3 regions of the Streptomyces sp. R11 genome follow, and region 2 is predicted to be linked to each of the others. Evidence: riboswitches for the same ligand, from Rfam matches in the RefSeq annotation. Region 2 holds a riboswitch; each other region holds the start of a gene.
What was found. A riboswitch is a leader RNA that binds a small molecule or an ion and turns the genes downstream of it on or off. The one in region 2 is predicted to bind thiamine pyrophosphate.

Region 1: another riboswitch for thiamine pyrophosphate. It lies ahead of thiO (glycine oxidase ThiO); the one in region 2 lies ahead of AB5J55_RS30525 (thiamine ABC transporter substrate binding subunit).
Region 3: another riboswitch for thiamine pyrophosphate. It lies ahead of thiC (phosphomethylpyrimidine synthase ThiC); the one in region 2 lies ahead of AB5J55_RS30525 (thiamine ABC transporter substrate binding subunit).

What each region holds. Positions count from the first base shown of each region.
Region 1 is NZ_CP163432.1:2,417,758-2,427,117, reverse strand. Features, by position in the region: gene pknB (Stk1 family PASTA domain-containing Ser/Thr kinase) at 1-1,584, opposite strand, end outside; gene AB5J55_RS11050 (thiazole synthase) at 1,704-2,498, opposite strand; gene thiS (sulfur carrier protein ThiS) at 2,502-2,714, opposite strand; gene thiO (glycine oxidase ThiO) at 2,711-3,877, opposite strand; TPP riboswitch at 3,875-3,986, opposite strand; gene AB5J55_RS11035 (hypothetical protein) at 4,039-4,413, shown strand; gene AB5J55_RS11030 (NAD(P)/FAD-dependent oxidoreductase) at 4,446-5,675, shown strand; gene AB5J55_RS11025 (Rv2175c family DNA-binding protein) at 5,753-6,118, shown strand; gene thiE (thiamine phosphate synthase) at 6,559-7,221, shown strand; gene metF (methylenetetrahydrofolate reductase [NAD(P)H]) at 7,358-8,281, shown strand; gene AB5J55_RS11010 (hypothetical protein) at 8,339-9,301, shown strand; gene AB5J55_RS11005 (phytoene desaturase family protein) at 9,332-9,360, opposite strand, start outside.
Region 2 is NZ_CP163432.1:6,584,888-6,594,247, reverse strand. Features, by position in the region: gene AB5J55_RS30540 (maleylpyruvate isomerase family mycothiol-dependent enzyme) at 1-689, opposite strand, end outside; gene AB5J55_RS30535 (ABC transporter ATP-binding protein) at 715-1,734, opposite strand; gene AB5J55_RS30530 (ABC transporter permease) at 1,735-3,423, opposite strand; gene AB5J55_RS30525 (thiamine ABC transporter substrate binding subunit) at 3,399-4,499, opposite strand; TPP riboswitch at 4,577-4,682, opposite strand; gene rlmN (23S rRNA (adenine(2503)-C(2))-methyltransferase RlmN) at 4,728-5,834, opposite strand; gene AB5J55_RS30515 (hypothetical protein) at 6,469-7,956, shown strand; gene AB5J55_RS30510 (hypothetical protein) at 8,201-8,692, opposite strand; gene AB5J55_RS30505 (cupin domain-containing protein) at 9,304-9,360, opposite strand, start outside.
Region 3 is NZ_CP163432.1:4,559,713-4,569,072, forward strand. Features, by position in the region: gene AB5J55_RS20855 (LacI family DNA-binding transcriptional regulator) at 1-948, shown strand, start outside; gene AB5J55_RS20860 (metallophosphoesterase) at 1,256-2,332, shown strand; gene AB5J55_RS20865 (hypothetical protein) at 2,525-3,394, shown strand; gene thiC (phosphomethylpyrimidine synthase ThiC) at 3,572-5,356, opposite strand; TPP riboswitch at 5,349-5,538, opposite strand; gene AB5J55_RS20875 (YibE/F family protein) at 5,847-7,457, shown strand; gene AB5J55_RS20880 (SsgA family sporulation/cell division regulator) at 7,715-8,152, opposite strand; gene AB5J55_RS20885 (IclR family transcriptional regulator) at 8,251-9,111, opposite strand; gene AB5J55_RS20890 (DUF5326 family protein) at 9,315-9,360, opposite strand, start outside.

The DNA.
Region 1 (9,360 bases), 4.2 Mb from region 2:
GCTCCCGCCGGTGACGTCCGGGATGTCGACAGGGGCGCCCTTGCTGACGGTGAGCGCGACCGCGGAGCCGGAGCGGACCTTGGTGCCGTCGCCGGGCTCCGAGGAGACCACGAAGCCCCTGGGGACGTCCTCGTTGAACTCCCGGATCACCCTGCCCGGTTCGAGGCCGCCGTCCTTGAGCACGGTCCGGGCCTTGTCCAGCTTGTAGCCCTGGAGGTCGGGCACCTTCACCGTCTCAGGTCCCAGCGACATGACCAGGTTCACGGAGTCGTTGTGCCGGATGCGGGCGCCCGTGTCGGGGTCCGTGCTGATCACGGTGCCGCGCTTGACGGTGTCGCTGAACGCGCGCTCGACCTTGCCGACCTCGAGCCCGGAGTCCGCCAGCCGGTCCCGGGCCTGCGCCTCGGTCTTGGACAGCAGCGGCGGGACCTTGGTGAACTGGCCGGAGTTGATGTACCAGATCCCGACACCGAGGCCGAGGGCCAGCAGTACGGCGGCGACGATGACGAGCGGCCCGCGCGGAGCGCGCGACGTCCGTGACCGGCGCCGGGGCGGCGGGGGTGGCGGCGACTCCAGCCGGCTGGTGCGGTTGAAGACGGCCTCGCGCTCCGGCTCGTCCTCGTTCACGGGCAGCGGCCGCTGGATGTTCAGCGCGCGCGGGATCACGCTCGTACGGTCGTCGGCGTTGCTGTGCTCCGCCCTGAGGGCCTGCGGCGGCACCGCGTCCAGCTGGTCCGCGCTCAGTGCGGCGCGGGTGTCCCGGGCCTGCGCGAGCAGCGCCACGGCGTCGTACGGGCGGATGTCCGGGGTGCGCGCGGTGGCCGACGCGACCAGCTCGTCGAGCTCGTACGCCATGCCCGGGACGATCGCCGAGGGTGGCGGGACGTCCTCGTGCAGGTGCTTGTAGAGCACCACGGCGGGGGAGTCCCCGTCGTGCGGCTTGTCGCCCGTGAGCATCTCGTAGAGCACGACACCGCACGCGTACACGTCGACGCGGGCGTCGGCGGCGCCGGGCTGCTCTATCTGCTCGGGCGCGAGATAGGAGACGGTGCCGAGCACGGCACCGGTGGTGCTGGTCACGGTGTCGACGGACCGCACGAGCCCGAAGTCGGCGACCTTGACCCGGCCGTCGTCCCCTATGAGCACGTTCTCCGGCTTCATGTCCCGGTGCACGAACCCGGCGCGGTGTGCGGCGCCGAGCGCGGCGAGCACCGGTTCCAGGATGTCGAGGGCGGCCCGGGGCTGCAGCGCCCCGCGCTCGCGCAGTACGTCGCGCAGGGTGCAGCCCGCGACGTACTCCATGGCGAGATAGACGTACGACCCGTCGGTGCCCTGGTCGAAGACCTGCACCACGTTCGGGTGCGCCAACCGGGCGACGGACTTCGCCTCCCGGATGAACCGGTCGACGAACACCCCGTCGACCGCCAGCGCGGGGTGCATCACCTTGAGCGCGAGCACGCGGTCGAGGCGGGTGTCCACGGCCCGGTAGACCGTGGCCATCCCGCCGACCGCGATCCTCGCGTCCACGCGATACCGGCCGTCGAGCACCTGCCCGACCAGAGGGTCTTGAAGGGTCGTATCCACGCAGGTGAGTGTACGAGCCGACACCGACACGCCTCCCGGTTCGGCAGGGATCGGGGCGGGACTGAAGCTGACCTGTGACGGACGCCTCATTGGCCGAAGACTTTCCATCGAACGTGCGTTCAGAACGCGGGACGCTCCGGGTCCAGCCTCGCCAGACCCTCGACCGGCGACGACGCCTCCGCGAAGTGCCGCATCGGAATCCTCCCCGCCCGGAACGCCAGCCTCCCGGCCTCCACCGCGTGCCGCATCGCGTCGGCCATCAGCACCGGTTCCTGGGCCCGCGTCACCGCCGAGGCGAGCATCACACCCGCGCACCCCAACTCCATCGCCAGGGCCGCGTCCGACGCCGTACCGGCTCCCGCGTCCAGGATCACCGGCACGCGCGCGTGCTCCGTGATCAGCTGGAAGTTGTGCGGATTGCGGATGCCGAGCCCCGAACCGATCGGCGACCCCAGCGGCATGATCGCCGCACAGCCGACGTCCTCCAGCTTCCGCGCCAGCACGGGGTCGTCATTGGTGTACGGCAGCACGGTGAACCCGTCGTCCACCAGCGTCTCGGCCGCGTCGAGGAGCTCGATCGGGTCCGGCAGCAGCGTCCGCTCGTCGGCGATGACCTCCAGCTTGATCAGATCCGTGCCGAGTGCCTCGCGCGCGAGGCGGGCCGTCAGCACGGCCTCTCCCGCCGTGAAGCACCCCGCCGTGTTCGGCAGCACCCGGATCCCGAGCTTCTCCAGCACCGACAGCACCGAGCCGTGCACCGACGCGTTCACGCGCCGCATCGCGACCGTCGTCAGCTCGGTCCCGGACGCCACCAGTGCCCGCTCCAGCACGTCCAGGCTGGGCGCCCCGCCCGTGCCCATGATCAGACGGGACGAGAAGGACGTACCCCCGATGACAAAGGGATCGTCGGCCATGGTTCAGCCTCCTTGGACGGCGGTCAGGACCTCGACGCGGTCCCCCTCGGAGAGGGACGTCGACGGCCACTGGGTGCGCGGTACGACGGTTTCGTTGAGGGCGGCGGCCACTCCGGAGGGCGCCGCGGTGAGGGACTTCACGAGCGTGTCGAGAGCCGTGCCCGGCTCGATCTGCCGACGCTCGCCGTTGACCGAGATGGTGACCGGGACGCTCATGCGGGCTGCTCCGTGAGTGCGGCGGCGCCGAAGCGCCTGGGGGTGAAGGCGCGGGCCTCGTCCGGGAGCTCACCGGTGGTCAGGACGTGCGCCATGGCGTCGCCGGTGACCGGCGTGAGCAGCACGCCGTTGCGGTAGTGCCCGGTGGCCAGCGACAGCCCCTCCAACTCGGTCGGGCCGAGCAGCGGAGCGTTGTCGGGGGAGCCGGGGCGCAGGCCGGCCCGCGTCTCGGTGAGCGGCAGTTCGGTGATGCCCGGCACCAGCTCGTGCGCGTCGCGCAGCAGCTCGTAGACGCCGCCCGCGGTCACCGTGGTGTCCCAGCCCAGTTCCTCGCTCGTCGCCCCGACGACCAGCTCCCCGCTCTCGCGCGGCACCAGATACACCTGGCTGCCCCGCACCACGGCGCGCACGGTCCGGCTCAGGAACGGCGCGTACCGCTTCGGCACGGTCAGCCGCAGCACCTGCCCCTTCACGGGGCGCACGGGCGGCAGTACGTCGTCCGGGACTCCTGGCAGGCGCCCGCTGAGGCTGCCGGCCGCGAGGACGACCTGGTTCGCGCGCAGCTCGGTGCCGTCCGCCGTGGTGACCCCCGCTGCCCGGTCCCGTACGACGTCGAAGCGCTCGGCCCAGGTCCGGTGGAAGACCACCCCGGCCCGCTCGCACGCGGCCACCAGCGCCCCGGACAGCCGCCGCGGGTCGATCTGGTGGTCGCCGTCCACCCGCAGCCCGCCGCGCACGCCCGGCGCGAGCATCGGCTCCAGGCGCCGGCACTCCCGCCCGGACAGCCACTCGGAGTCCAGGCCGGACTGGCGTTGCAGGGCGTGCAGGTCGCGCAGATGGGCCCGGTCGTCGGCATCCAGCGCGACGGCGAGCGTGCCGCACCGGCGGTAGCCGAGGTCGTGGCCGGTGAGGTCGGTCAGCTCGGCCGCGAAGTCCGGGTAACGGCGGGCCGAGGCGAGGTTCAGGCCGAGCAGGGTCTGCTCGCCGTAGTGCAGTTCCGTGACGGCGGCCAGCATTCCGGCCGCCACCTGGGCGGCGCCGCCACCCGGCTCGGGGTCCACGACTCCCGTCGTGAACCCGCGTTGCGCGGCCCGCCACGCCGTGACCAGGCCGATGATTCCGCCCCCGATGACAAGGACGTCTGACGTTCGCGTACGCGACATGGGCGTCCAGCCCCTCCCTTCGCCGGCATGACCCGGATCAGGTTCGTACGGTCGGAGGCCGCCAGCCTCCCTCTCAGCCCGGTGCGTCCGGGCTCCCGCGAGTGCTCTACGTTGGCCACCCTAGCCCGCCGCCGTAAGTCTCAGTAAGGGAGCCCGCGCCCATGGCCCGCTCGCTCGACGGTCTCGTCCTCGCCCCGGTCGCGGACCAGGCCCCAGGTCAGGTGGGTACGCGCACCCGGTTCACGTACCACGAGAAGGACGGCGAGATCTGGGCCGAGTACACGGGCGGAGACGTCGTACGGGGCCATCTCGTGGGCACCAGGGAAGGCGACCGGCTGGACTTCCGGTACGTGCAGCTCAAGCGGGACGGGACGACGTCGTCGGGGCACTGCGTGTCGACGGTGGTCGAGCTGCCCGACGGGCGGGTGCGGTTGGCCGAGAGCTGGGAGTGGGAGTCGCAGGCGGGCAGCGGGACCAGCGTGGTGGAGGAGCTCGCGATCGAGGTTGTGCAGCAGGTCACTGAGCACGCCCCCTGACTGACAAATAGTCAGTTGTCTATGGTGATCAGGTGAGCGAGCAGACGCAGCAACGGGGCACGTCAGCGGCACGCCGCGTGGTCGTCGCCGGCGCGGGCATGGCCGGCGTGCAGACGGCGGTCGCCCTGCGGGAACAGGGCTTCACCGGCACCGTCACACTGATCGGCGCCGAGCCCCACCAGCCGTACGACAGGCCGCCCCTGTCCAAGGCCGTGCTGCTCGGCAAGGCCGAGGGCTCCGCCTTCGACGTCGACTTCGAGGCGCTCGGCGTCGAACTCCGGCTGGGGCGCGAGGTGCTGGGCGTGCGCCCCGCCGAGCACCAACTGGACACCGAGGCCGGGCCCGTCCCGTACGACGTCCTCGTCCTCGCCACCGGCGCCGAACCGATCCGGCTGCCGGGCGCGGAGGGCGTGCCCGGCGTGCATCTGCTGCGCACCCTGGACGACGCCGAGCGGCTGCGGCCGGTGCTGGCCCGCCGGCACGACATCGTGGTGGTCGGGGCGGGCTGGATCGGCGCGGAGTTCGCCACGGCCGCGCGGGAGGCGGGCTGCGCGGTGACGGTCGTGGAGGCCGCCGACCGGCCGCTCGCGGGTGCGCTGCCCGCGGAGGTGGCCGCGCCGATGACCGCCTGGTACGAGGACAGCGGGACGGTGCTGCGCACGCACGCGCGCGTGGAGCGCGTCGAGCCCGGCGAGGTGATCCTCGACGACGGCTCACGGGTGCCCGCCGGTGCGGTCGTGGTCGGCATCGGGGCGCGGCCCGCCACGGCCTGGCTGGCCGACTCGGGCATCGAGCTCGGAGCGCGGGGAGACGTCGTGGCCGACGAGCGTCTGCGCACGTCCGTGCCGGACGTCTACGCGGTCGGCGACTGTGCCTCCTTCCCGTCGGGACGGTACGGCGACCGCCTCCTGGTCCACCACTGGGACAACGCCCTCCAGGGCCCGCGCACGGTCGCCGCGAACATCCTCGGCGAGAGCTCCGCGATCTACGACCCCGTGCCTTACTTCTGGTCCGAGCAGTTCGGTCGCTTCGTCCAGTACGCCGGCCATCACGCCGCCGCCGACACGCTCCTGTGGCGCGGCGACCCGTCGGGCCCCGCCTGGACCGTCTGCTGGCTGCGGGGCGACCGACTCGTCGCCCTGCTGGCGGTGGGCCGACCGAGGGATCTGGCACAGGGCCGACGGCTGATCGAGTCGGGCACGCCGGTCGATGCGGAGCTGCTGAGGGACCCTGGGCGGCCGATGAAGGCGGCGGTGGCCTAGCACGTCACCCCAACAGGTCCTCCCAGGTGGACCGGCCTGACTTCCGACTGTCAGTGGCAGATGGCAGGCTTGTTTCCGTGACCGAGATTGACGCAAGAACCGATGCTCTCGTCCCCGCCTGGCTCACCCTCCCCGACATCGCCGAAATGCTCGGCGTCGAGGTGACCCGCGTCCGGCAGCTGGTCAAGGAGGGCCAGCTCATCGCCGTACGCCGTGGTGAGAACCGCGCGCTGCACGTCCCCGCCGCCTTCATCGACGGGGACAAGGTCGTCAAGGGTCTGTCCGGGACCCTGACGCTCCTGCGGGACGACGGCTTCACGGACGAAGAGATGCTGGAGTGGCTCTTCACCCCCGACGACAGCCTGCCCGGCACCCCCGCGCAAGCCCTCAGTGAGAATCGCGGCACGGAGGTGAAGCGCCGCGCCCAGGCGCTCGCCGTCTGAGTCCGAACCCACCGATCCGAACACCGTCCGGCGCACGGGCCGGGGTCGCCCCAATGGGCTACGGCCGCGGCTGGCTGCGGCCCGAGGCCGGGAGCGGGACGCGCGCGGCGCGCGGTGGGGAGTGGCGTGGCGTGAAGTGGCGTGGAGCGGCGGGGAGATCCTGCCGCTCCCGTTCGCCGACATGAGTCGGGCCGACCATGGTCGGCGGATCCTGCCGCGTCGGCCGGTGCCGCACTGAAGTCGAGGCCGCCGCCGGAGGGCGCCGTCCCAGGGCCCGGGGGCGGGCCCGGCCCGCACCGGAGGCCGGGTCCGGTGCCATCGCGCCCCAGCACACCACACCCCACCGCTCCGCGACGGCGCGCCCCGCTCCGGCTACCGTGCCACCGTCCGGCACCCGCCCGACGTCACCCGTCCGGCAACCCGACCACAGGGGGCACCGTATGTCCGACACCGTCACCGCAGGCACCGCCCGCGCCCAGCTCGCCGATGCCCGGCTCTACCTCTGCACCGGCGCCCGCAAGCAGCAGGGCGACCTCGCGGAGTTCCTGGACGCCGTGCTGGCGGGGGGTGTCGACATCGTGCAGTTGCGGGACAAGGGCATGGAGGCGGCCGAGGAGCTGGAGCATCTGCAGGTCTTCGCCGACGCCTGCGCCCGGCACGGCAAGCTCCTCGCGGTCAACGACCGTGCCGACGTGGCCCACGCCGCCGGCGCCGACGTCCTGCACCTCGGCCAGGGCGACCTCCCCGTACCCGCGGCCCGCGCGATCCTCGGCGGCGACGTCCTCATCGGCCGCTCCACGCACTCCGAGGCCGAGGCCTCCGCGGCCGCCGTCCAGGAGGGCGTCGACTACTTCTGCACCGGCCCCTGCTGGCCGACCCCCACCAAGCCCGGCCGCCACGCACCGGGCCTCGACCTGGTCCGCCACACGGCTGCCCTCGGCACCGACCGCCCCTGGTTCGCCATCGGCGGCATCGACCTCGCCAACCTCGACCAGGTGCTGGAGGCGGGCGCCCGCCGTGCCGTCGTCGTACGGGCGATCACTGAGGCGGACGACCCGGGCGCGGCGGCGGCGGAGTTCGCCAAGCGGCTGCGGCAGGGGTAGTCCCCCGCCTGCCCCGGTGGGCGCCCCGACCCCGGATTTCCTGACGTTTGTCCAAGGCGTGGACAACAACCTGGCAAATCGGGCAAATGTCCGGCGTCCGGTTGGGGGACCGGGGCCCCCTGGCTAACCTGCGAGTATGGCCCTCGGCACCGCATCCATCAGATCGGACCACGCTCGTACCGTGCGCGAGATGCTCGCGACCGGAAAGACGACGTATTCCTTCGAGTTCTACGCGCCCAAGACCCCGAAGGGCGAGCGGAACCTGTGGAACGCGCTGCGCCGGGTCGAGGCCGTAGGACCCGACTTCGTCTCCGTGACCTACGGCGCGGGTGGTTCCACCCGCGCGGGCACGGTCAAGGCGACCGAGGCGATCGCCTCGGACACCACGCTCACCCCGATCGCCCACCTCACCGCCGTCGACCACTCGGTGGCCGACCTGCGCAACATCATCGGGCAGTACGCCGACGCCGGGATCCGCAACATGCTCGCCCTGCGCGGCGACCCGCCCGGCGACCCCCTGGGCGAGTGGGTGCCGCACCCCCGGGGCCTCGCCTACGCCGCCGAACTCGTCGAACTGATCAAGGCGTCCGGCGACTTCTGCGTGGGCGTGGCGGCCTTCCCCGCGATGCACCCGCGCTCCGCCGACTGGGAGGCGGACGTCCGGCACTTCGTCGACAAGTGCCGGGCCGGCGCGGACTACGCGATCACGCAGATGTTCTTCGAACCGGAGGATTACCTGCGCCTGCGCGACCGGGTTTCGGCCGCGGGCTGCGACACCCCGATCATCCCGGAGATCATGCCGATCGCCAGCGTAAAGACGCTGGAACGCATCCCCTCCCTCACCAACGCCGCCTTCCCGGCCGCCCTGAAAGAGCGGATCCTCACAGCCAAGGACGATCCCGCGGCTGTACGCTCCATTGGCATCGAGTTCGCGACGGAGTTCTGCGCGCGGCTGCTGGCCGAGGGAGTGCCCGGACTGCACTTCATCACGCTGAACAACTCCACAGCTACCTTGGAAATCTACGAAAGCCTGGGCCTGCACCACCCACCGCAGGCCTAGACCGGTCGTCCTGATATACGTCACACTGCGTAGGCGGCCACTGGGAGAGGGGCGTACATGGGCTGGACGGTCCTCTACATCGCATTCGGCGTCGTCGCGCTGTGGCTGCTGGGCGAGGTGCTGCTGCAGTACAAGGCGCGGCTGCGCTGGCGGCTGCTCGCCTTCGTCGGGTTCCTCGGCGTCGTGGTCGGGGTGCTGATTCCTTCCGTCATCGTCATCGGTCTGGGCGCGGCGGCGTTCGCGGTCGGCCAGACCTACGTCACGCTGTCGTTCCGCCGCGGCTTCTCGGCCGGCTGGGCGGTCTCCGCGCCGGCCCTGGGCCCGCTCGCCGCCGCCAAGCGCCGCCGCGGTGAGCCCGACCGCCAGGAGCCGACCCTCGAGGTCTCCGACCTGGAGGCGGCCGAGGGCGGCTACGCGGGCAACGAGGCCAAGTACGGCCAGGACAGCGTCGGTTACGGCGACGACTACGACCGCGACGACGTGTTCACCCCGTCACGTGCTGCTCAGCCCACCGCCGCCGAGACGACCTCCGTGTATGAGCCGCAGCCCCTGCCGGACGACACGGGCTCCTACGGCATATACGGCGGCGACCCCGCCTACGCCGCCGCCGACCAGAACTACGCGGCCACGGGCCAGCCCCAGGATCAGTACGCGACGGCCGACCAGAGCTATGCCTATGACGGCTACAGCGGTTACGACCAGCAGCAGTACGGCTACGACACCACCGGTCAGCAGCAGCAGTACGCCGCGTACTCCGACCCGTACATCGGCACCCAGACCTACGGCGGCGCCTCCTACGACGCCTACGGCCAGCAGCAGTACGGCCAGCAGGGCTACACCCAGGACCAGTACGCCACCGGCACCTACGGCGAGACTCCGTCCGGCGGCGTCTGGGTCCCGCAGCAGCGCACCGACGAGGCGTACGGCGGCGAACTCCCGCCCGAGCAGCAGTACCCGTACCAGGGCGACGGCCAGCAGCATGGGCAGGGCCAGGGGTACGACGAGCAGTACCGCTTCTGACGGCCCCGCGCGCCGCAGCTCACGCCCGGGTCACTGAGAGCCCCGGAACTCGGGCCCCT
Region 2 (9,360 bases):
GCGGTGAGCGGGCCGCGGAGCGCGACGGTCGCCTTCTCGTGGCCGCGCCGCCAGGCGACGACGTCCTGGTCGAGGTCGATGGACCATTCGGCATTCAGCTCGGGGGTGCTGTCCGTGGCGTGCAGATGGATGCTGCTCCCGGGCCGGCACAGCTCCCGCGCCGGGTCGTCCGGGAGTGTCCGCTGCGCCCACTCGACGATCTCCAGCCACTCGTCGATCGCGTCGGCGGCGATGTCGGGCGAGACCTCGTAGGGCAGGCCGGCGGCGAGTGTCGCGTCCGCGCGGTGGATCGTGATCTCGTGGGTCATACGGCGGGCCCAGAATCCGGCGTTCAGTACGCCGGCCCAGCCCCATACCTTTGCGTCGGGACCGGCCTCCCGCAGCGTGCCGACGATCATCCCGCCGGTCTCCGCGAGCCAGGCGTCGAGCGCGGCGGCGTCACCCTCACCCTCGGGGCCGGTGAACCCCGGCACCTGCTCCTCCGGGACCTCCTCCTCGGCCCGCGTCCGCACGGTCAGCTCCACCCAGCGCAGGGCGCCACCGGTGTGCCGGACGAGCTGTTCCAGCGACCAGTCCGGGCAGGTCGGCACGGTGGCCGACAGGTCGGCGCCCGAAGTCACGACGGCCCTCAACAGGCCGATCTGGTGGGCGATTTCGTCGCAGTAACGATTGTGCGGGAGTGACGTCATGCCCCGCACCCTATGTGCGGGGTGATCAGCCAAGCAGCACGATTTCCGCCGCGTCGAACTCCACGCCGACTGCGTCCCCGACCTCGGGCGCCTCCCGCAGCGCACACGCCGCCTCCAGGCGCGGCGCCTCTTCCGGCTGGAGGTGCACGGCGACATGCGTGCCCTTGAACGTGCGCGCCGTGACCGTGCAGCGCAGCCCCGAGTCCGGGGACACGAGCCGCACCCCGGCCGGCCGTACGAGCAGCTTCCGGGTGCCCTGTGCGGCGTCCTCGCCCACGGGCAGCTTGCCCCAGGGGGTGTCCGCGGCCTCCCCCGCGACCGTGCCCTCGACCACGTTGTCGAACCCGAGGAAACGCGCCACGAACTCGTCCACCGGACGCTGCCACACCTCGAGCGGCGTACCGGTCTGGGCGATCCGCCCGTCCCGCATCACCACGACCCGGTCGGCGAGCGCGAAGGCCTCGCCCTGGTCGTGCGTCACGGCCAGCACGGTCGTGCCCAACCGGCCGAACAGCTCCCGGAGTTCGACCACGAGCCGCTCCCGCAGCGAGCGGTCGAGCTGACCCAGCGGCTCGTCCAGCATCAGCAACCGCGGCCTCGGCGCGAGCGCACGTGCCAGCGCCACCCGCTGCTGCTCGCCGCCGGACAGGGAGGCGACGGAGCGGCGGGCGGCGTCCGGAAGTCCGACCAGGTCGAGCAACTCCCGTACCCGCTCGGCCTGTTCGCCCTTCGAGGCGCCGTGCATCCGCGCCCCGAAGGCCACGTTGCCGCCGACGTCCCGCTGCGGGAACAGCTGATGGTCCTGGAACATCAGCCCGACCTCCCGCTTGTGCGCGGGCACCCCCGCCTGGTCCCGGCCGTCGAGCAACACCCGGCCCTCGTCCAGCGGCTGGAGCCCGGCCACCACCCGCAGCAACGTCGACTTGCCGCTGCCGCTCGGCCCCAGCACGCACACGATCTCGTGCTCGGCGACGTCGAGGCCGACCGCGTCCAGCACGACACGCCCGTCGAACCGTACCGTCGCGTCCGCAAGGCTCAGCAGCATCTAGAACTCCCCGGTCCGGTCGGTGCGCAGCCGCTCCAGCACCAGCAGCGCCACCGCGCACACGATCATCAGAATCGTCGAAAGGGCCATCGCCTGCCCGTAGTTGAGATCACCGGCCCGCCCAAGCAGCTTCGCCACGGCCACCGGCAGCGTCGGGTTGTCGGGCCGCGCGATGAACACGGTCGCCCCGAACTCGCCCAGCGACACCGCGAAGGCGAACCCGGCCGCGATCAGCAGCGCCCGCCGCACCATCGGCAGATCCACCTCACGCCAGACCCGCCAAGGCGACGCTCCCAGCACCGAAGCCGCCTCGCGCAGCCGCTGGTCCACGGCGCGCAGCACGGGCAGCATGGTCCGCACGACGAAGGGCACGCCGACCAGCGCCTGTGCGAGCGGGACGAGGATCCACGTACTTCTGAGGTCCAGCGGTGGCTCGTCCAGAGCGATCAGGAACCCGAAGCCGACCGTCACCGCGGACACCCCGAGCGGCAGCATCAGCAGCGCGTCGAAGCCCCGTACGAACCGGCCCGCGTCCCGTCGGGTCAGCGCGGCGGCGGCCAGACCGCCGATCAGCACGGCGATGGCGGTGGCGACGACGGCGTACTGCAGGGAATTGCCGATCGCCTCGATGGGCGGGACGAGGAAGACGCCGCCGTCGGGACTGGTCAGCGCCCGGAAGTAGCCGAAGTCCGGCGCGTCCAGGGACCGCTGCACGAGCACGGCCAGGGGCAGCACGAGGAGTACGGCGATGACGACCAGGACACCGGCCAGCAGCGACCACTGCCCCGCCCCGCGCGGCCGCCGCGCGGTCACCGACGCGTCCACCAGGCGCAGGGCGCTCTCCCGCCGCCGTACCGTCCAGGCGTGCACGGCGAGGATCGCGCCGACGGCGAGGAACTGGACGATCGTCAGGACGGCCGCCGTGGACAGGTCGAAGATCTCCGACGTCTGCCGGTAGATCTCGACTTCGAGCGTCGAGAAGGTCGGGCCGCCGAGGATCTGCACCACACCGAAGGAGGTGAAGGTGAACAGGAAGACCATCAGCGCGGCGGCGGCCACGGCGGGCCCGAGCGCCGGGAGGGTGACGGTCCGCCAGGCGGTGAGACGTGACGCGCCCAGCATCCGCGCGGCCTCCTCCTGCCGCGGGTCGAGCTGCGACCAGAGCCCGCCGACCGTCCGTACGACGACGGCGTAGTTGAAGAAGACATGCGCGAGCAGGATGGCCCACACGGTGGTGTCGAACCGTACGCCCCACAGCTCGTCGAGGAGTCCGCCACGGCCGACCAGCGCGAGGAACGCCGTACCGACGACGACCGTCGGCAGCACGAACGGGACCGTCACCACGGCTCGCAGGATCTGCTTGCCCGGGAAGTCGAGGCGGGCGAAGGCGTAGGCGCCCGGCAGCGCGATCAGCAGTGTCAGCGCGGTGGATGCGAGCGCCTGCCAGGTGGTGAACCACAGGACGTGCCGGATGTCGGACTGCCCGAGCACATCCAGGAGGCGCCCGAACTGCCAGACTCCGTCGACCTTCAGGCCGCGCGCGACGATGGCGGCGACGGGAAGGGCGAAGAAGACCGCGAAGAACGCGACGGGCACGGCGATGAGGCCGAACCGCACCGCCGCGCTCCGCGCGCGTCCCCTGCGGAAGGCGCCCTTGCGGGGGGCTACTTCAGTACGAGCGAGGTCCACGACTTGACCCAGTCGTCACGGTTGTCGGCGATCTTCGCCGGGTCCAGGGTCTCGGGATCCTTGGCCTGCGGTCCGTACTTCACGAACTCCGGCGGGACCTGGGCAGCCTCGCTCACCGGGTAGACGAACATGTTCAGCGGCATGTCGTCCTGGAACGTCTTGGTCAGCATGAAGTCGAGCAGCGCCTTGCCGCCCTCGGCGTTCTCGGCATTGCTGAGCAGACCCGCGTACTCGACCTGCCGGAAGCAGGTGCCGGTCGCGACACCCGTCGGCACGGTCGTCGGCTTCGGATCGGCATAGATCACCTCGGCGGGCGGCGAGGAGGCGTACGACACGACGAGCGGACGGTCGGCCTTGGCCTTCTTGCCGCCGGCGGAGCCGGAGAACTCCTCGTTGTAGGCCTGCTCCCAGCCGTCGACGACCTTGACGCCGTTGGCCTTCAGCTTCTTCCAGTAGTCCTGCCAGCCGTCGTCGCCGTACTTGGCGGCGGTGCCGAGGAGGAAGCCGAGGCCGGGCGAGGAGGCGGAGGCGTTCTCGGTGACGAGGAGGTTCTTGTACTCGGGCTTGATCAGGTCGTCGAAGGAGGTGGGCGGGTTCAGCTTGTGCTTGCTGAAGTACGCCTTGTCGTAGTTGACGCAGATGTCGCCGGTGTCGACGGGGGTGACTCGGTGCCGGTCCTGGTCGACCCGGTACTCGGGCATGACCAGGTCGGAGCCCTTCGCCTCGTACGACTGGAACAGCCCGTTGTCGAGCGCCCGCGAGAGCAGGGTGTTGTCGACGCCGAAGAAGACGTCGCCCTGCGGGTTGTCCTTGGTGAGGATGGCCTTGTTGACGGCCTGGCCGGCGTCGCCGTCCTCCAGGACCCTGACCTTGTAGCCGGACTGCTTCTCGAAGGCGGCGAGGACGCTCTTGGAGACGGCCCACGAGTCATGGCTGACGAGCGTGACGGTCTTGGACCCGCCGCTGCCGCTGTCGGCATCGGACGACCCGCACGCGGACAGCGCGGGCAGCGCGACGAGGCCCAGCCCGACGGCCAGGGCCGCGGACCTCACGGTGGACTTCTTGGTGATGCTCACAAATTCCTCCTGGGGTGACCAGGAAGAGACGCGGCCCTGCCCGGAACCTTGAGGAGGCTCCGGGCAGGGCGCAACAGCTCGAGTGGTGACCGATCTCCCTACCCAGAATGACCTGGGCCAGGTTCGGAGGGTCTGCGGCCGATGCCGCACTCTCAGCGCTGTGGCGCTCCCCTGTCGGAATATGAAGATGTATTTACGCCATAGGAAAATGTACCTACGGCGGTCAGACTACCGTTCGGTCGCGGCGAGCTGCCCACACGCCCCGTCGATCTCCTGACCACGGGTGTCCCGAATCGTCACGGGCACACCATGGGCGGCGATGGCTTCGACGAACGCCTTCTCGTCCTCGGGTCGCGAGGCGGTCCACTTCGACCCGGGAGTCGGGTTCAGCGGAATCAGGTTCACATGCACGGGCTTGCCCTTGAGCAGCCGCCCGAGCCGGTCACCTCGCCAGGCCTGGTCGTTGATGTCCCGGATGAGCGCGTACTCGATGGACAGCCGACGGCCCGACTTGGCGGAGTACTCGAATCCGGCGTCGAGCACCTCGCGCACCTTCCACCGCGTGTTCACGGGGACGAGGGTGTCGCGCAGCTCGTCGTCGGGCGCGTGCAACGAGATCGCGAGCCGGCACTTGAAGCCCTCGTCGGCGAACCGGTGGATGGCCGGGACGAGACCGACGGTCGAGACGGTGATCCCGCGCTGGGACAGCCCGAGCCCGTCCGGCTCCGGATCGGTCAGCCGCCGAATGGAGCCCACGACCCGGTTGTAGTTGGCGAGCGGCTCGCCCATCCCCATGAAGACGATGTTGGACAGCCGAGCGGGCCCACCGGGCACGTCCCCGTCCCGGAGCGCCCGCATCCCGTCCACGATCTGATGCACGATCTCGGCGGTCGACAGATTCCGGTCCAGCCCCGCCTGCCCCGTGGCACAGAACGGGCAGTTCATCCCGCACCCCGCCTGGGAGCTGATGCACATGGTCACCCGGTCCGGATACCGCATCAGCACCGACTCGACGAGCGTCCCGTCGAACAGCCGCCACAGCGTCTTGCGCGTGGTGCCCTGGTCGGTCGACAGATGCCGTACGACCGTCATCAGCTCCGGGAAAAGCTCCTCCCGCAGCTTGGCCCGCGACCCGGCCGGGATGTCGGTCCACTGCTCCGGCTCGTGCGCGTACCGCGCGAAGTAGTGCTGCGACAGCTGCTTGGCACGAAACGGCTTCTCGCCGATCGCAGCGACGACGTCCTTGCGCTCAGCAGGCGTGAGGTCGGCAAGGTGCCGCGGCGGCTTCTTGGCTCCGCGGGGGGCGACGAAAGTGAGTTCTCCGGGTGCAGGCATAACCCTTCCAGTGTGGCAGATCAACTCTGGGGGCCCAGGCCAGAGAGGGGTGGGGGTGGTCACCCTTGGGTGCCGACTGTCAGCGTTGGTCGGCCTCGGACGGCCCAGGGACGGCCCAGCACTGCCCCAGCGCTGAGGAGCTGCAGGCGCGCGCCGGTGGGCCGGTCCGATCGTTCTAGACCAGCACCACGCCGAGCTGTTGAGTGCCGCTGCCGTCCGCCGTTGTTGCCGTCAGCGTTGCCGTCTTTGGCGTCGGCGGAGCTGACGTGTGACCACCGCCTTAGGGGTTCGGTCCGCGCCCGCTCCGGCTGCCGCCGTCGACTGAGGCAATGGCCGGGAAGAGCCTCTGGTGTGTTCCCCAGTCCGGCGTTGTTGTTTCAGCCGCGGATGTCAGGGAGCGATCCATGTCCAGTAACAGCGCAACTTAAGGGCGTGCTACCGAAAGCTGAGGTTGCAGCGCTCACTGAGCATCGTCGTCAGAGTGGCCGCGCAGGTCGGCGAAGCGGCTGAAGGGGCCGACGGAGGTCCGAATGAGTTACGCCGCGACTGAGAACCGTCAGCCCGACGGATTGGCTGGAACCTGAACGGAGCAGTTACTCGTGCACCTTGCCTACTCGGGTTGCAGTTTTGTCTTATGGGCATTCAGCCATGGGTCACTGTGGAACCACCTGACTACCGCGGCCTTCGCAAGATCATCGTAGACAGCGAGACAGTCGGCAGCGCTTGGTCACTTCGCGAAATGAGAAAGATCCTCAGCCGCCTCGGCTACTCGGAAACGATAGATTTGGAAGATTCGTCATCAATACACTGGCACGGAGGTGACAGCAAGACGTGGCCCGACCACCCACGGAGAAGGCACGTAATAATTGTTCTCATGATCGCGGGAATGCTCGGATCTGTTATTTTGCACCTATTTATCGGCTGGCCGGATGCCTTCGAAGGACTGACTTTCGCACAACGGATTGTCGGCGCCCTGTTCATCCTGGCAGGCGCGGTGCAGGGTGCGGCGATATTTGCAATCTTCGACTATTGGGGTAGGCGTCAGTCGAAGCTATCTGGAGTGGTCGTCCTGATCGGAGCATTGATCGCACTAGGGACCAATAGTCTTCTCCTGTTCATGTGGCTCGAGGAGAGGGAGTTTATCGCCTATCTACTAGTATTTATTTCACTTTGGGTTTGGTCCCTTTGGGCCCTTTGTCTGCTTATCCGAGAAAAGCCTTGGGAGGGAGTTCGACACCCGAATAGGATTGCGGTTGGGGTGGTCGCCACTGCGATTCTTACGGCCGTCAGCCTGGCCTATTCGACCATGTATCAACCCACCGCCGCGCCAGTTCACCTCCTACTAAAGGCCGAATTTGGGAAGCCGCAAGAAAGCCCCGACCCTAAGTACGTACATATTCCTTTAAGGCTACACGTAAAAAACAGCGGAGGGATTGCCGTCTACGTCATCAACGATGATTACACCGTAGCGGGGTCATCAGTCAGATACGCCGATAGCGGCGAAGGGCTGAAGCGATGGAAAAACGAAACAGAGGAGAGTCCTGGTTACGTCGCAGAAGCCGAGCGATACATCCGCAATAACGAGGAGACAATAGTAAGCTCAGGGCACTTCTATGGACCCGGCGGCTGGTTTGAAGTCGGAGAAGAATACACAGAGGAGACTGTAATAAGAATACCTAAGGATTCTGCGTTCGATACACTGGAAGCCCGCCTGACGATCGTCATAATGAGAAAGGATCGAGGGAAAATTAATGAAGAATTCTCTATCCCTCGAATGTCATGGAAGAAATATGAGGGTTCTTACTACTGCCCTCCGGTCGAATGCAGAGAGTACGGGGAGTACGTTGCTTATCGCGGCCGCGTGCGACACAATAACAACCTGATAAATGTGACCCGCAGGCCAAGATACGTGACGGCCTTCTGGAATCCAGAATTCGGCAATAATGACTTTATTTCATCATTCAACCCCAAGAAAAAGACTCAGGTTGTATTCGATAAAGCCCTTACCGAAAAGGGAGCGGAAGAGGAAATGGAAAGAGAGTCGGCTAGATATGGTGCCGGGGTAGTTTTCACCTATTCCGAGATTCCCATCAAGGCATTGCTGAGTCGTTCTGGGGTTTGAGCTTGCAAGCGCGTCAAGCGCCGCTACGCGGCTCCGAGAGCACCAATTTGGAAGATCGCGTATGCGGATGTGCGGTGACCTGGCGAGACACTGACCTGCGCGTTTCCGAACTGGTGGCCGCGACTCCCCGCTGTTCCCCGTGTGGTGCCCCCTCAACGGGCACGCAGGGAGCACGTGTGGCTCTCTGCTCCGTTCTCTGCCTTCCGGCGCTCCGGCCAGTACGAGGCCAGGCCGGTCCCGGCGGTCAGATGAGCTGGATGAGCTGCGGGTCCGCCATTAGCACCACGCGGTCGGCCGTGGGATCGAACCCGAGCACCGGGTTTCCGTAGTCGCCTTCGGCCGTCATGACCACCGGCTTGCCCAGTCGACGGCCCACCACGGTCAGGAACCGACACAGGACATCCACTCCTTCCTGACCCTGCAGCTCGCGAAGGTCGACATCGAAGTCGATCTCCTCGGCAACCATCGGCCAGAAGATCGCCAGCACGCCCGGAACCGGCCAGACCCGCAGATCGACCGTCTCGGCATCGGCGGGCCGCGTCAGCACCTCCACCGCAGGAGGCAGCGCCCCGACGCCGCCCTCCGAGTACTCCCACGCCCAACCGCTCGACTGGACCAGATCGAACAGCGCCTGCCAGTCCTCCACCGAGGTGCCCGCCACGGAAACATCCGGCAGAGCACCCATCAAGTCAGGGTCGAGGAAGTTCCTGACGTCGTCCCACAGCAGATCCGGCATCTCGCCATGCTGCCCGCCTCGCCGCCCGAACGCAGCCCGAATTCCTTGACGAACTGCAAAGAGGCATCCCGTGCCCACCACTCGCCCCAGCTCCCATCCCGTCCGCCGTCGACCCACACACCGTGGAGCGGGCGTGGTTCAGGGCGTCCAGGTGGAGCGCGCCACTGTACGAACGACCTGGACGCCCTGGGCCGCGTCTGCTCGGCTCTGCCTGGGTCGACGGTGGACGGGATGGGAGCCACCCCAGACACGCCCCTACGGGCCCGCAGGCGGCGACGGTGCCCCCTCCATCCCGGTGCCGGCCGATCCCCGCCGGAGGCATCATCTTGTAGCCGCGGTTGACGTCCCAGCCTTCGCTCGCTGCACGCAGCGCGCCGCCGGGCGGGGCCGCCGCTGGCGAAGACAGGGCGGCGGCCCCGCCGTACAGGCGGCGCGCGCCCGCGCCGTGCGCGGGCCTTGATGAAGTAGGGAAAGTTCTACCGCGCGGATCTTGCGTCGCTCTGTCTTGTCTCGGTTGATGCTTGACGCAGTGGCCTCACCTGATGCTTGACACCGCTTGCCTCGGTTTGGCTGTGCGCGTCTGATCAGTGTGCGTGTGAGAGCTGGTGTAGTTACTCACCGAGAAGCTTGAGCTGGTACCTGTTGGTGAGTTCGGCGACCCACTCGTC
Region 3 (9,360 bases), 2.0 Mb from region 2:
CGCCATGTCCGCGAGGTCGCCGACCGGCTGGGCTACCGCCCGTCGGCCGCCGCCCGCACACTCCGTACGGGCAAGTCAGGACTCATCGGCCTGACCGTGACGACATACGGGGATGAACCTTTCACCTTCACCGAGTTCGCGTACTTCGCGGAGATGGCACGCGCCGCCACCTCGGCCGCGCTCGCCCGCGGCTACGCCCTCGTCATCCTCCCCGCGACCTCACGTCACGACGTCTGGTCGAACGTCGCCCTCGACGGCACGGTCGTCATCGACCCGTCGGACCAGGACCCGGTCGTCAGCGAGCTGGTCAAACAGGGTCTGCCGGTCGTATCCGACGGTCGCCCGGCCGGCTCGCTCCCGGTCACCGCCTGGGTCGACAACGACCACGAGGCCGCCGTGATGGGCATTCTGGACCACCTCGCCGACGCGGGCGCCCGCCGGATCGGGCTGCTGACGGGCACCACGACGGACACGTACACCCATCTGTCGACCACCGCCTATCTGCGCTGGTGCGAGCGGGTCGGCCAGGACCCGGTGTACGAGGCCTATCCGGCGCACGACCCGTGCGCGGGCGCCGTCGCCGCCGACCGGCTGCTCGCCCGCCCCGACCGGCCCGACGCGGTCTACGGGCTGTTCGACCCGAACGGCACCGACCTGCTCGCCGCGGCCCGCCGCTACGGTCTGCGCGTACCGGACGACCTGCTTCTGGTGTGCTGCAGCGAGTCCACGGTGTACGCCAACACCGAGCCGCCGATCACCACGCTCTCCCTGAAGCCCCGCCGCATCGGCACGGCCGTGGTCCAGCTCCTCATCGACGCCATCGAGGGGGTCGAGTCGGACCAGCCGGTCGAGCAGGTGATACCGACCGAGTTGATCGTGCGTACCTCGTCCCAGCGACGCCCGCCGCGGACGACGGTCAGCCCGCCCCGGTCGCCCGAGGGCCGGTAGAAACCGGGCGAAGACCTGGCGCAGAAGCCGAACGAGGAGCGGCAGAGGCAGGTCGAAGGGCCGCAGCAGCGGGGCGAAGGGCTTCAGGAGCAGTTCGAGGGGCGTCAGGAACGCGGCGATCGAGCTGCCGAAGCCCGGGCCAATCGGGGCGAAAGCCGCAGTGAACAGGAGTCCTGCTCCGATTCACCACCCCTGGGTCATCACATGGCGCGATCGGCATTCCTATGATGGGCCCACGACACCCACGGGCCGCTGCGACCAGGCAGTCCGATGCGGTGCAGCTGCGGCGCGATGGTGGAGGGGTCTGATGACTCAGGGGGCCGGTCAGGGACCCGAGATGGAGCGGACGGCGACGTTGCGCGACTTCCGGGTGCCCGCTTACGTGCACGAGACCGGTCCGTACGTCCACAGCATGCACCCGGGCGAAGTCGCCCCGCCCCTCGACGAGACGTATCCGGAGGGGTACACGCCCACGCAGCGCGACCTGCCCGTGATCAACCGCGGCGACACGGTCCAGGTGCACGTCGACCCCGCCGCCGTGCCGGTCCCGCAGTCGACGACAGGTGCCGGCCCGCTGTTCGTGGTCGGCGACGTGCACGGCTATCTCGACGAGCTGATGGCCGCGCTCCAGGAGCAGGGCCTCATCGACTCGGCGGGGAACTGGTCCGCGGGCACCTCCCGGCTGTGGTTCCTGGGCGACTTCACCGACCGCGGCCCGGACGGCATCGGCGTCATCGACCTCGTGATGCGGCTGTCCGCCGAGGCCGCCGCGGCCGGCGGCTACTGCAAGGCCCTGATGGGCAACCACGAGCTGCTGCTCATCGGCGCCAAGCGATTCGGCGACACCCCCGTCAACTCCGGCGCGGGCACCGCCACCTTCCAGGCGGCCTGGCTGCTCAACGGCGGCCAGAAGACCGACATGGACCGTCTCCAGGACCACCATCTGCAGTGGATGTCGCGCCTGGACGCCATGGAAGAGGTCGACGGGCATCTGCTCGTCCACTCGGACACCACCGCCTATCTCGACTACGGCGACTCGATCGAGGCGGTCAACGACACCGTCCGCGAGACACTCACGCGCAATGACGCCGACGAAGTCTGGGATCTCTTCCGCAAGTTCACCAAGCGCTTCTCCTTCCGCGACGAGGGCGGCGCCGACCATGTGCGTTCCCTGCTCGATACGTACGGCGGCACCCGCATCGTTCACGGTCACAGCCCCATTCCTTACCTGACGGGCGAGGTCGGCTCCGAGGACGGCGAGGACAACACCGGGCCCTTGGTCGAGGGTCCGCACCTCTACGCCGAGGGTCTCGCCATCGCCATGGACGGCGGCGTGACCATGGCCGGAAAGCTGCTGGTCCAGCAACTTCCCCTGGATATCTGACCGTTCACAGGGCAGGCGTCGCCCATGGCGGAGTGACGGAAGAGGGCCCAGGCCAGGACCCAATTTTGGCAAACCCCCTGTCACCGTGTGCCGTGACCGCTCTACCATCGGCTTATCCGTAGCAGGCTCCCCTCCGTTTCTGCCCGACGGCTCGTTGGCATGCGAGCCCCAAGCCCTACGGAGCATCGGGGGATGCACATGAACAGCGTTCCGCAGCACCTGCTGAGCGAGGACCGCCAGGAATACGAGCGGATCCTCGATGAGGCGCTGCGCTCCGCACCACACCGCCCGGAACTGGCCGCTGTCGGTCAGCGGCTCAACCCCGAACAGCTGCGCACCATGGCGCTCAACGCCACCGCTCTGATCACGGCGGCCGCAGCGACCGAGTACCAGCACTACGTGAAGGTCCGCGAGGAACTGCGCCAGCCGGCGCCGTCCACCCCGTCCTCCACCCGTGAGTCCGGCTCCTCCGAGTCGAGCTCGGGCGCGATGGGGCTCGCCACGACCATGGGAGAAGTCGCCGAGACAGCCGGCCCGGGCGTCATAGCCGTGCTCGCCGTCCTGGCACCCGTCCTCGCCGGCACCGCCGCGGCGATCTTCCTGCTCGTCGGCTACATCCTGAAGATGTTCGACCCCGAGCCGGCGTTCGCCCAGACGATGCTCACCACCGGATGGGTGTTCGGCGCCATGGCGGCGGCCGCCATCCTGGTGGCCGCCGTCGGTCTCCTGCTCACCGCCCTGCGCAACCGGCCGGCATTCGACGGCGGGCCGTACGGCGAACTGAGCGAGGAGGTCGCCCGGGCCAGGGAAGCCTGGCGCGAGGCCCTGCTGGAGCGCGGCGTCCTGCCCTTCCTGCGGGAGGCACTCGCCGACCCCGGCACGGCATCGGCCCTGCACCGCACGCCACCGTCGACACCGGCCGGCCGCATCCCGAACCTCGGCTACGGCCGCCCGGGTTTCAGCAGCCCGGACGACGGCGCCTCCCGGGGCTCGCGACCGAGCTTCAGCAGCCCGGACTACACGAGCCCGGACTTCGGAGGCCCGGAACACCAGCCGGAGTAGCGCCTCGGCTTGCGCCCTCCGCCGCAGGAGAGCCCCGCCCGGGGCCCCTCCTACGCGACGGAACCCCCGGGGAGACCTCCTCGGGGAGGCGCAAGCCGGACAGCCGGGCAGCAACGCCGGACGCGACGGCAGCACGCCCGACACCGGGGCATGGCGCCCCGTGTCAGGACGTCGACATCAGTCCGCGAGGGGCAGGTACACCCGGTTACCCGCCGCGGCGAACTCCTTCGACTTCTGAGCCATGCCCTCCTCGATCTCCTCCTTGGACCCGCCATGCGCACGGCGGATGTCCTGGGAGATCTTCATCGAGCAGAACTTAGGCCCGCACATGGAGCAGAAGTGAGCCGTCTTGGCAGGCTCGGCCGGAAGGGTCTCGTCGTGGAACTCCCGTGCCGTGTCCGGGTCGAGAGCCAGGTTGAACTGGTCCTCCCACCGGAACTCGAAGCGGGCGTCGGACAGCGCGTCATCCCACTCCTGCGCACCGGGGTGCCCCTTGGCGAGATCGGCCGCGTGTGCGGCGATCTTGTAGGTGATGACGCCGGTCTTGACGTCGTCCCGGTTGGGCAGGCCCAGGTGCTCCTTGGGCGTGACGTAGCAGAGCATCGCCGTGCCCCACCAGGCGATCATCGCTGCACCGATGCCGGAGGTGATGTGGTCGTAGGCCGGCGCGACGTCGGTGGTCAGCGGGCCGAGCGTATAGAACGGAGCTTCATCGCAGATCTCCTGCTGAAGGTCGATGTTCTCCTTGATCTTGTGCATCGGGACGTGTCCCGGGCCCTCGATCATGGTCTGTACGTTGAAACGCTTGGCAATCGTGTTGAGTTCCCCGAGCGTCCTCAACTCAGCAAACTGCGCCTCGTCGTTGGCGTCCGCGATCGAGCCGGGCCGCAGGCCGTCGCCCAGCGAGTACGTGACGTCGTAGGCGGCGAGGATCTCGCAGAGCTCCTCGAAGTTCTCGTACAGGAAGCTCTCCTTGTGGTGCGCCAGGCACCACGCCGCCATGATCGAGCCACCGCGCGAGACGATGCCGGTCTTGCGGTTGGCCGTCAGCGGTACGAACGGCAGCCGCACGCCCGCGTGGACCGTCATGTAGTCCACGCCCTGCTCGGCCTGTTCGATGACCGTGTCCTTGTAGATCTCCCAGGTCAGCTCCTCGGCCCGGCCGTCGACCTTCTCCAGCGCCTGGTAGAGCGGCACCGTGCCGATGGGGACCGGGGAGTTGCGCAGCACCCACTCACGGGTGGTGTGGATGTTGCGGCCGGTCGACAGGTCCATGACCGTGTCGGCGCCCCAGCGGGTCGCCCAGGTCATCTTCTCGACCTCCTCCTCGATGGAGGAGGTGACCGCGGAGTTGCCGATGTTGGCGTTGACCTTCACCAGGAACCGCTTGCCGATGATCATCGGCTCGATCTCCGGGTGGTTCACATTGGCCGGCAGCACCGCCCGGCCCGCGGCGATCTCCTCGCGGACCACCTCGGGAGAAACGTTCTCCCGGATGGCCACGAACTCCATCTCGGGCGTGACCTCGCCGCGGCGCGCGTACGCGAGCTGCGTGACCGCCGCGCCGTCACGGCTGCGGCGCGGCTGACGCGGCCGTCCGGGGAAGACCGCGTCGAGGTTGCGCAGGCCACCGCGCGGCGAGGTGTGCTTGATGCCGTCGTCCTCGGGACGGACGGGACGCCCCGCGTACTCCGCGGTGTCGCCGCGGGCGATGATCCAGTTCTCCCGCACCGGGGGCAGCCCCCGGCGGACGTCGGTGTCGGCGAGCGGATCGGTGTACGGGCCCGACGTGTCGTACAGCGTGACCGACTGCCCGTTGGTGAGGTGCACCTGGCGGACCGGCACCCGCAGATCGGGGCGTGAACCCTCGACATACGCCTTGTGCCAGCCGATGGACTTCCCGGCCTCCTCGGACTTCTCGTCCTGAACGGAGGCAGGCGTGCGCGCGTCCTTGATGGTCATGAGACCTACTCCCTACGCCGGCATTACCCGGTAACAGGTTCGGCGGTCGACGCAGCGGTATCCGTCTGCCGACGTTTCGTGTGAAACATCACTCGCGATGAGTGATGTTTCATGTGAAACATCGCTGGGACGGAGGTCAGCGCCCTCTCAGCCCGGTGCTCCGAGCTCCCGCGTGTACAAAGGTGGCACCACGCTAGCGTCAATTCGGGCGCGGTGAACAGAGGGCCCCAATCGTTCTTGCGATGATCGGGCGGTGACCACGACGCATGAACCTCCGTACCCACCGCCCGATCCGCCCCGCGGCTCCGGCTCCGGAAACGGCCCCGGAATCGGCCCTGGGCGGGGCAACGGCCGTACAGACGGGCGGGGTTCAGGAGTTCCCGGCGGCAGATACGGCGGCGCTTACGGCCGTGGCCCCGGAGGCGGGAACCAGGACGATCATGCGACTGGGGGCGGGGGCTGGCACGAGCACGGCCCCAGATCCGGTGGGATGCAGGATCGCGGGAGCGGGGTCGGCGGCGGCCAGGGGCACGGACCCGGTCCCGGCGGCTCTTACGAGCGCGGTCCCGAATCCGGCGGCTTGCAGGCGCCGGTTCCCGGCCCGGGTGGCGGGCACGGTCCCGGCTCCGGGGGCGGTCATGGGCATGGTCCCGGCTCCGGAGGCGGTCATGGGCATGGTCCCGGCTCCGGAGGCGGTCATGGGCATGGTCCTGGCTCCGGTGGCGGGCGTGGCGGAGACGACGGTGGCGAGCACGGGCACGGGCACGGGCACAGTCACGCCCACGGTCCGGCCGCTCCTGTCTCCCGGCACCTGCGCAAGGTCATCGCGGCGGTCCTGATCCCGTTCGCCGCGGCGGTGGTGGTGGGGCTTGCGGTGCTGTGGCCGGGCGGTGCCCCGCCGCACGAGCGCACCGGGGTCGGCTTCGACCGGCAGACGCAGCAGGCCACGGTCACCAAGGTGGTCGAGGTGAGCTGCAAGGAGGTGGGGGCCTCGGGGGTACCCCCGACCGGCGACACCTCCACCGCTGAGGGTTCCTCCGCCGTGCAGCAGGAAAGCGGCACCTGCAAGAAGGCGACGATCCGCGTCGACAGCGGCCAGGACAAGGGCCGTACGTTCACGGAGATCGTGCAGCCCGACCAGTCACGGCAGTTGCAGGAGGGCCAGGAGGTCGTGGTCGCCTACGAGCCCTCCGCACCCAAGGACCTGCAGTACTCGGTCACCGACGTGAACCGGCGCGTCCCGTTGGCCGTGCTCGCCGGCATCTTCGCCATCGCCGTCGTGGTCGTCGGGCGGTTGCGGGGTCTCATGGCACTGATCTCGCTGGCCATCAGTTTCGCGGTGCTCAACTTCTTCATCCTGCCCGCGATCCTCCAGGGCTCGAACCCGCTGGTCGTCGCGGTGGTCGGGTCGAGCGCCATCATGCTGATCGCCCTCTACCTGTGCCACGGTCTGTCGGCCCGTACGTCGGTGGCGGTGCTCGGCACGCTGATCTCGCTGCTGCTGATCGGCATCCTCGGGTCGGTGTTCATCGACTGGGCCGCGCTCACCGGCAACACCGACGACAACACGGGCCTCATCCACGGGCTGTATCCGTCGATCGACATGAGCGGTCTGCTGCTGGCAGGCATCATCATCGGTTCGCTCGGTGTCCTCGACGACGTGACGGTCACCCAGACGTCCGCGGTCTGGGAGCTGCACGAGGCCAACCCGACGATGGGCTGGCGCGGGTTGTACCGAGCGGGTATCCGCATCGGCCGCGACCACATCGCGTCCGTCGTCAACACCCTCGTACTCGCTTACGCGGGTGCCGCACTGCCCCTGCTGCTGCTCTTCTCGATCGCGCAGAGCGGCGTGGGGACGGTCGCCAACAGTGAGCTGGTGGCGGAGGAGATCGTGCGCACCCTAGTCGGCTCCATCGGACTGGTCGCGTCCGTGCCCGTCACCACGGCACTCGCGGCCCTGGTGGTCGCGGCCGACCGGCCGGAGAAGGGGGCGGTGCCGGTGGGTACCCAGCCGGTCCCGGCAGGCGGGGCGCCGACCGCGACGGGCGCACAGCCGGCTTCGGGGCGCGGCGGGCGGGGACGTCGGCGGAAGCGGTGACATCGGGGAAGCGGCGGCGTCGGGGATAGCAGGGACGTCGCGGAGCGGGCGTCAGGGAAAGCGGGGGCGTCGGCAGAAGGGTGGCGGACACGGTTCGCCACCCGCGCGCCTCCCGTGCGCCGAACCCGGACCCGGACCCTCGCGCCTACGGCCTTGCAGATCCGGCGTCTTGGGGAGCATGCCCGGCAAGGAAGCGCTCCCATGCGCGCCAGGAGCGCGCGGCGAAGCGTTACGCCACCCCTGACAGCCAACGAGCCTCAGCCCGCGCTCTGCTCCTCCGCGAGGATGCGGTCCAGGGCCTCGTCGAGGTGGGCGTCGAAGTCGGCGAGCGCGCCCTCCTGACCGAGCGGCACCAGCTTGTCGGTGCGGTCGAGAAAGGCCACCAGCGGCGCCACCGAGGAGCGGAACAGCGCCTGGTCGGCACCGACCTGAAGCCGGATCAGGACGTCGCCCAGCGTCTCGGTGCCGGCCGGGGAGACCCGTACATCTCCCTCCCCGCACGGGCGGCCCACCCCGTCGACCAGCAGCTCCCGACCGAAGGCCCAGGTCACGGGGGCGTCGCCGGGCAGGTGGAAGGTCAGCCGTACGGCATAGGGATCACAGGTCTCGTAACGCAACTCCACCGGGATGCGGAAGGAGAGCTCCTCGGACACGAGAAAGCTCATCATGACCTCTGCCTCTACGGACTCGCGCATCGCCCTACCCCGTCGTTTGCAGTCGACTGGCCGGGAACGGACCCCGACACTGGTGGAATCTTGCTGAACGTACACGAGAGATCACAAGGAGTGAGTTTTCAGATACTGATAGAGATCGAGAGTGACCCCAGGAGCCGCCCGATCTCCTCCTGCAGTTGCAGCACCGCCGACAGCAGCCGGTCGGCCTGGTGGGCGGGCAGCGAAATGGCCATCGTCGCGGCTGTGGTGCCCACCGTGATGGGGATGGCAGCGCACACCGTGCCCAGCGCGTACTCCTGACGCTCGGTCACCGGATCCATCCGCCGGGTCCGTTCGAGACGTCGCAGCAGGGTGCGGGTATCGCGCACGGTGTAGGGGGTGATGGACTCCACGGGATGGCGGTCGAGGTGATCACGGCGAGCGTCCTCGTCCAGTTGGGACAGCAGGCACTGACCGATGGCGTGCGCGTGGCCGGTCTCCCGGAAGTCGGCCCATTCCTCGACCGCCGGATTGCCCGGGGTGTCGGAGACGCACATGACCTCGATCTCGCCCTCGCGGTACTGGGCGTAGTAAACCGGGACACCAATGGCGTCACGCCATTGAGCGAGCGCGTCAGCAACCGTGCTGCGACGTTTCTGCGCTGCTGCGCTGCTGCTGAGCCGTACGGCCGCCTCACCGAGGAAGAACAGCCCTTTGTCACGGCGCAGATAGCCCTCGTGCACCAGCGTGCGCAGCAAGTGGTAGGCGGTGGGCAGGGCCAGGCCCACCTCACGGGCGAGTTGCTTGGCCGGGGCGCCGTACTCATGCTCGGCGACACACTCCAGCAGGCGCATCGCGCGCTGGACGGATCCGATGAGCGTCGCGGACTGCGATTGCTCGGCTGAGGCAGGGGAGGCCTGCTGAGGAACCTGGGGGACGGAGGAGCGCGGCTGTTCGAGGGGTGCCTGAGGTCCTGAGGGTGCGGTGTCAACCGTGGCCAAGGGTTACTCCCGAAGCGCGAGGGGGGAGCCCGTGCTGGGGAACACGGGGGGGTGCACGCCGCTCGCGGGGTCGTCCCCGCGTCGATTTCCGGACTCTATTGGCCCGTCACCGCTCGTAGACGCCCAGCTCGGAAAACTTCCCCCGCCCGAGGGAACCGGCGATTCCTGTTACCGCCCACCGGTCCCCACGGCCCCCACGGCCCTCACCAGTCGCTGCGCGACGAGGAGCTCGACGTGAACTTCCGTACG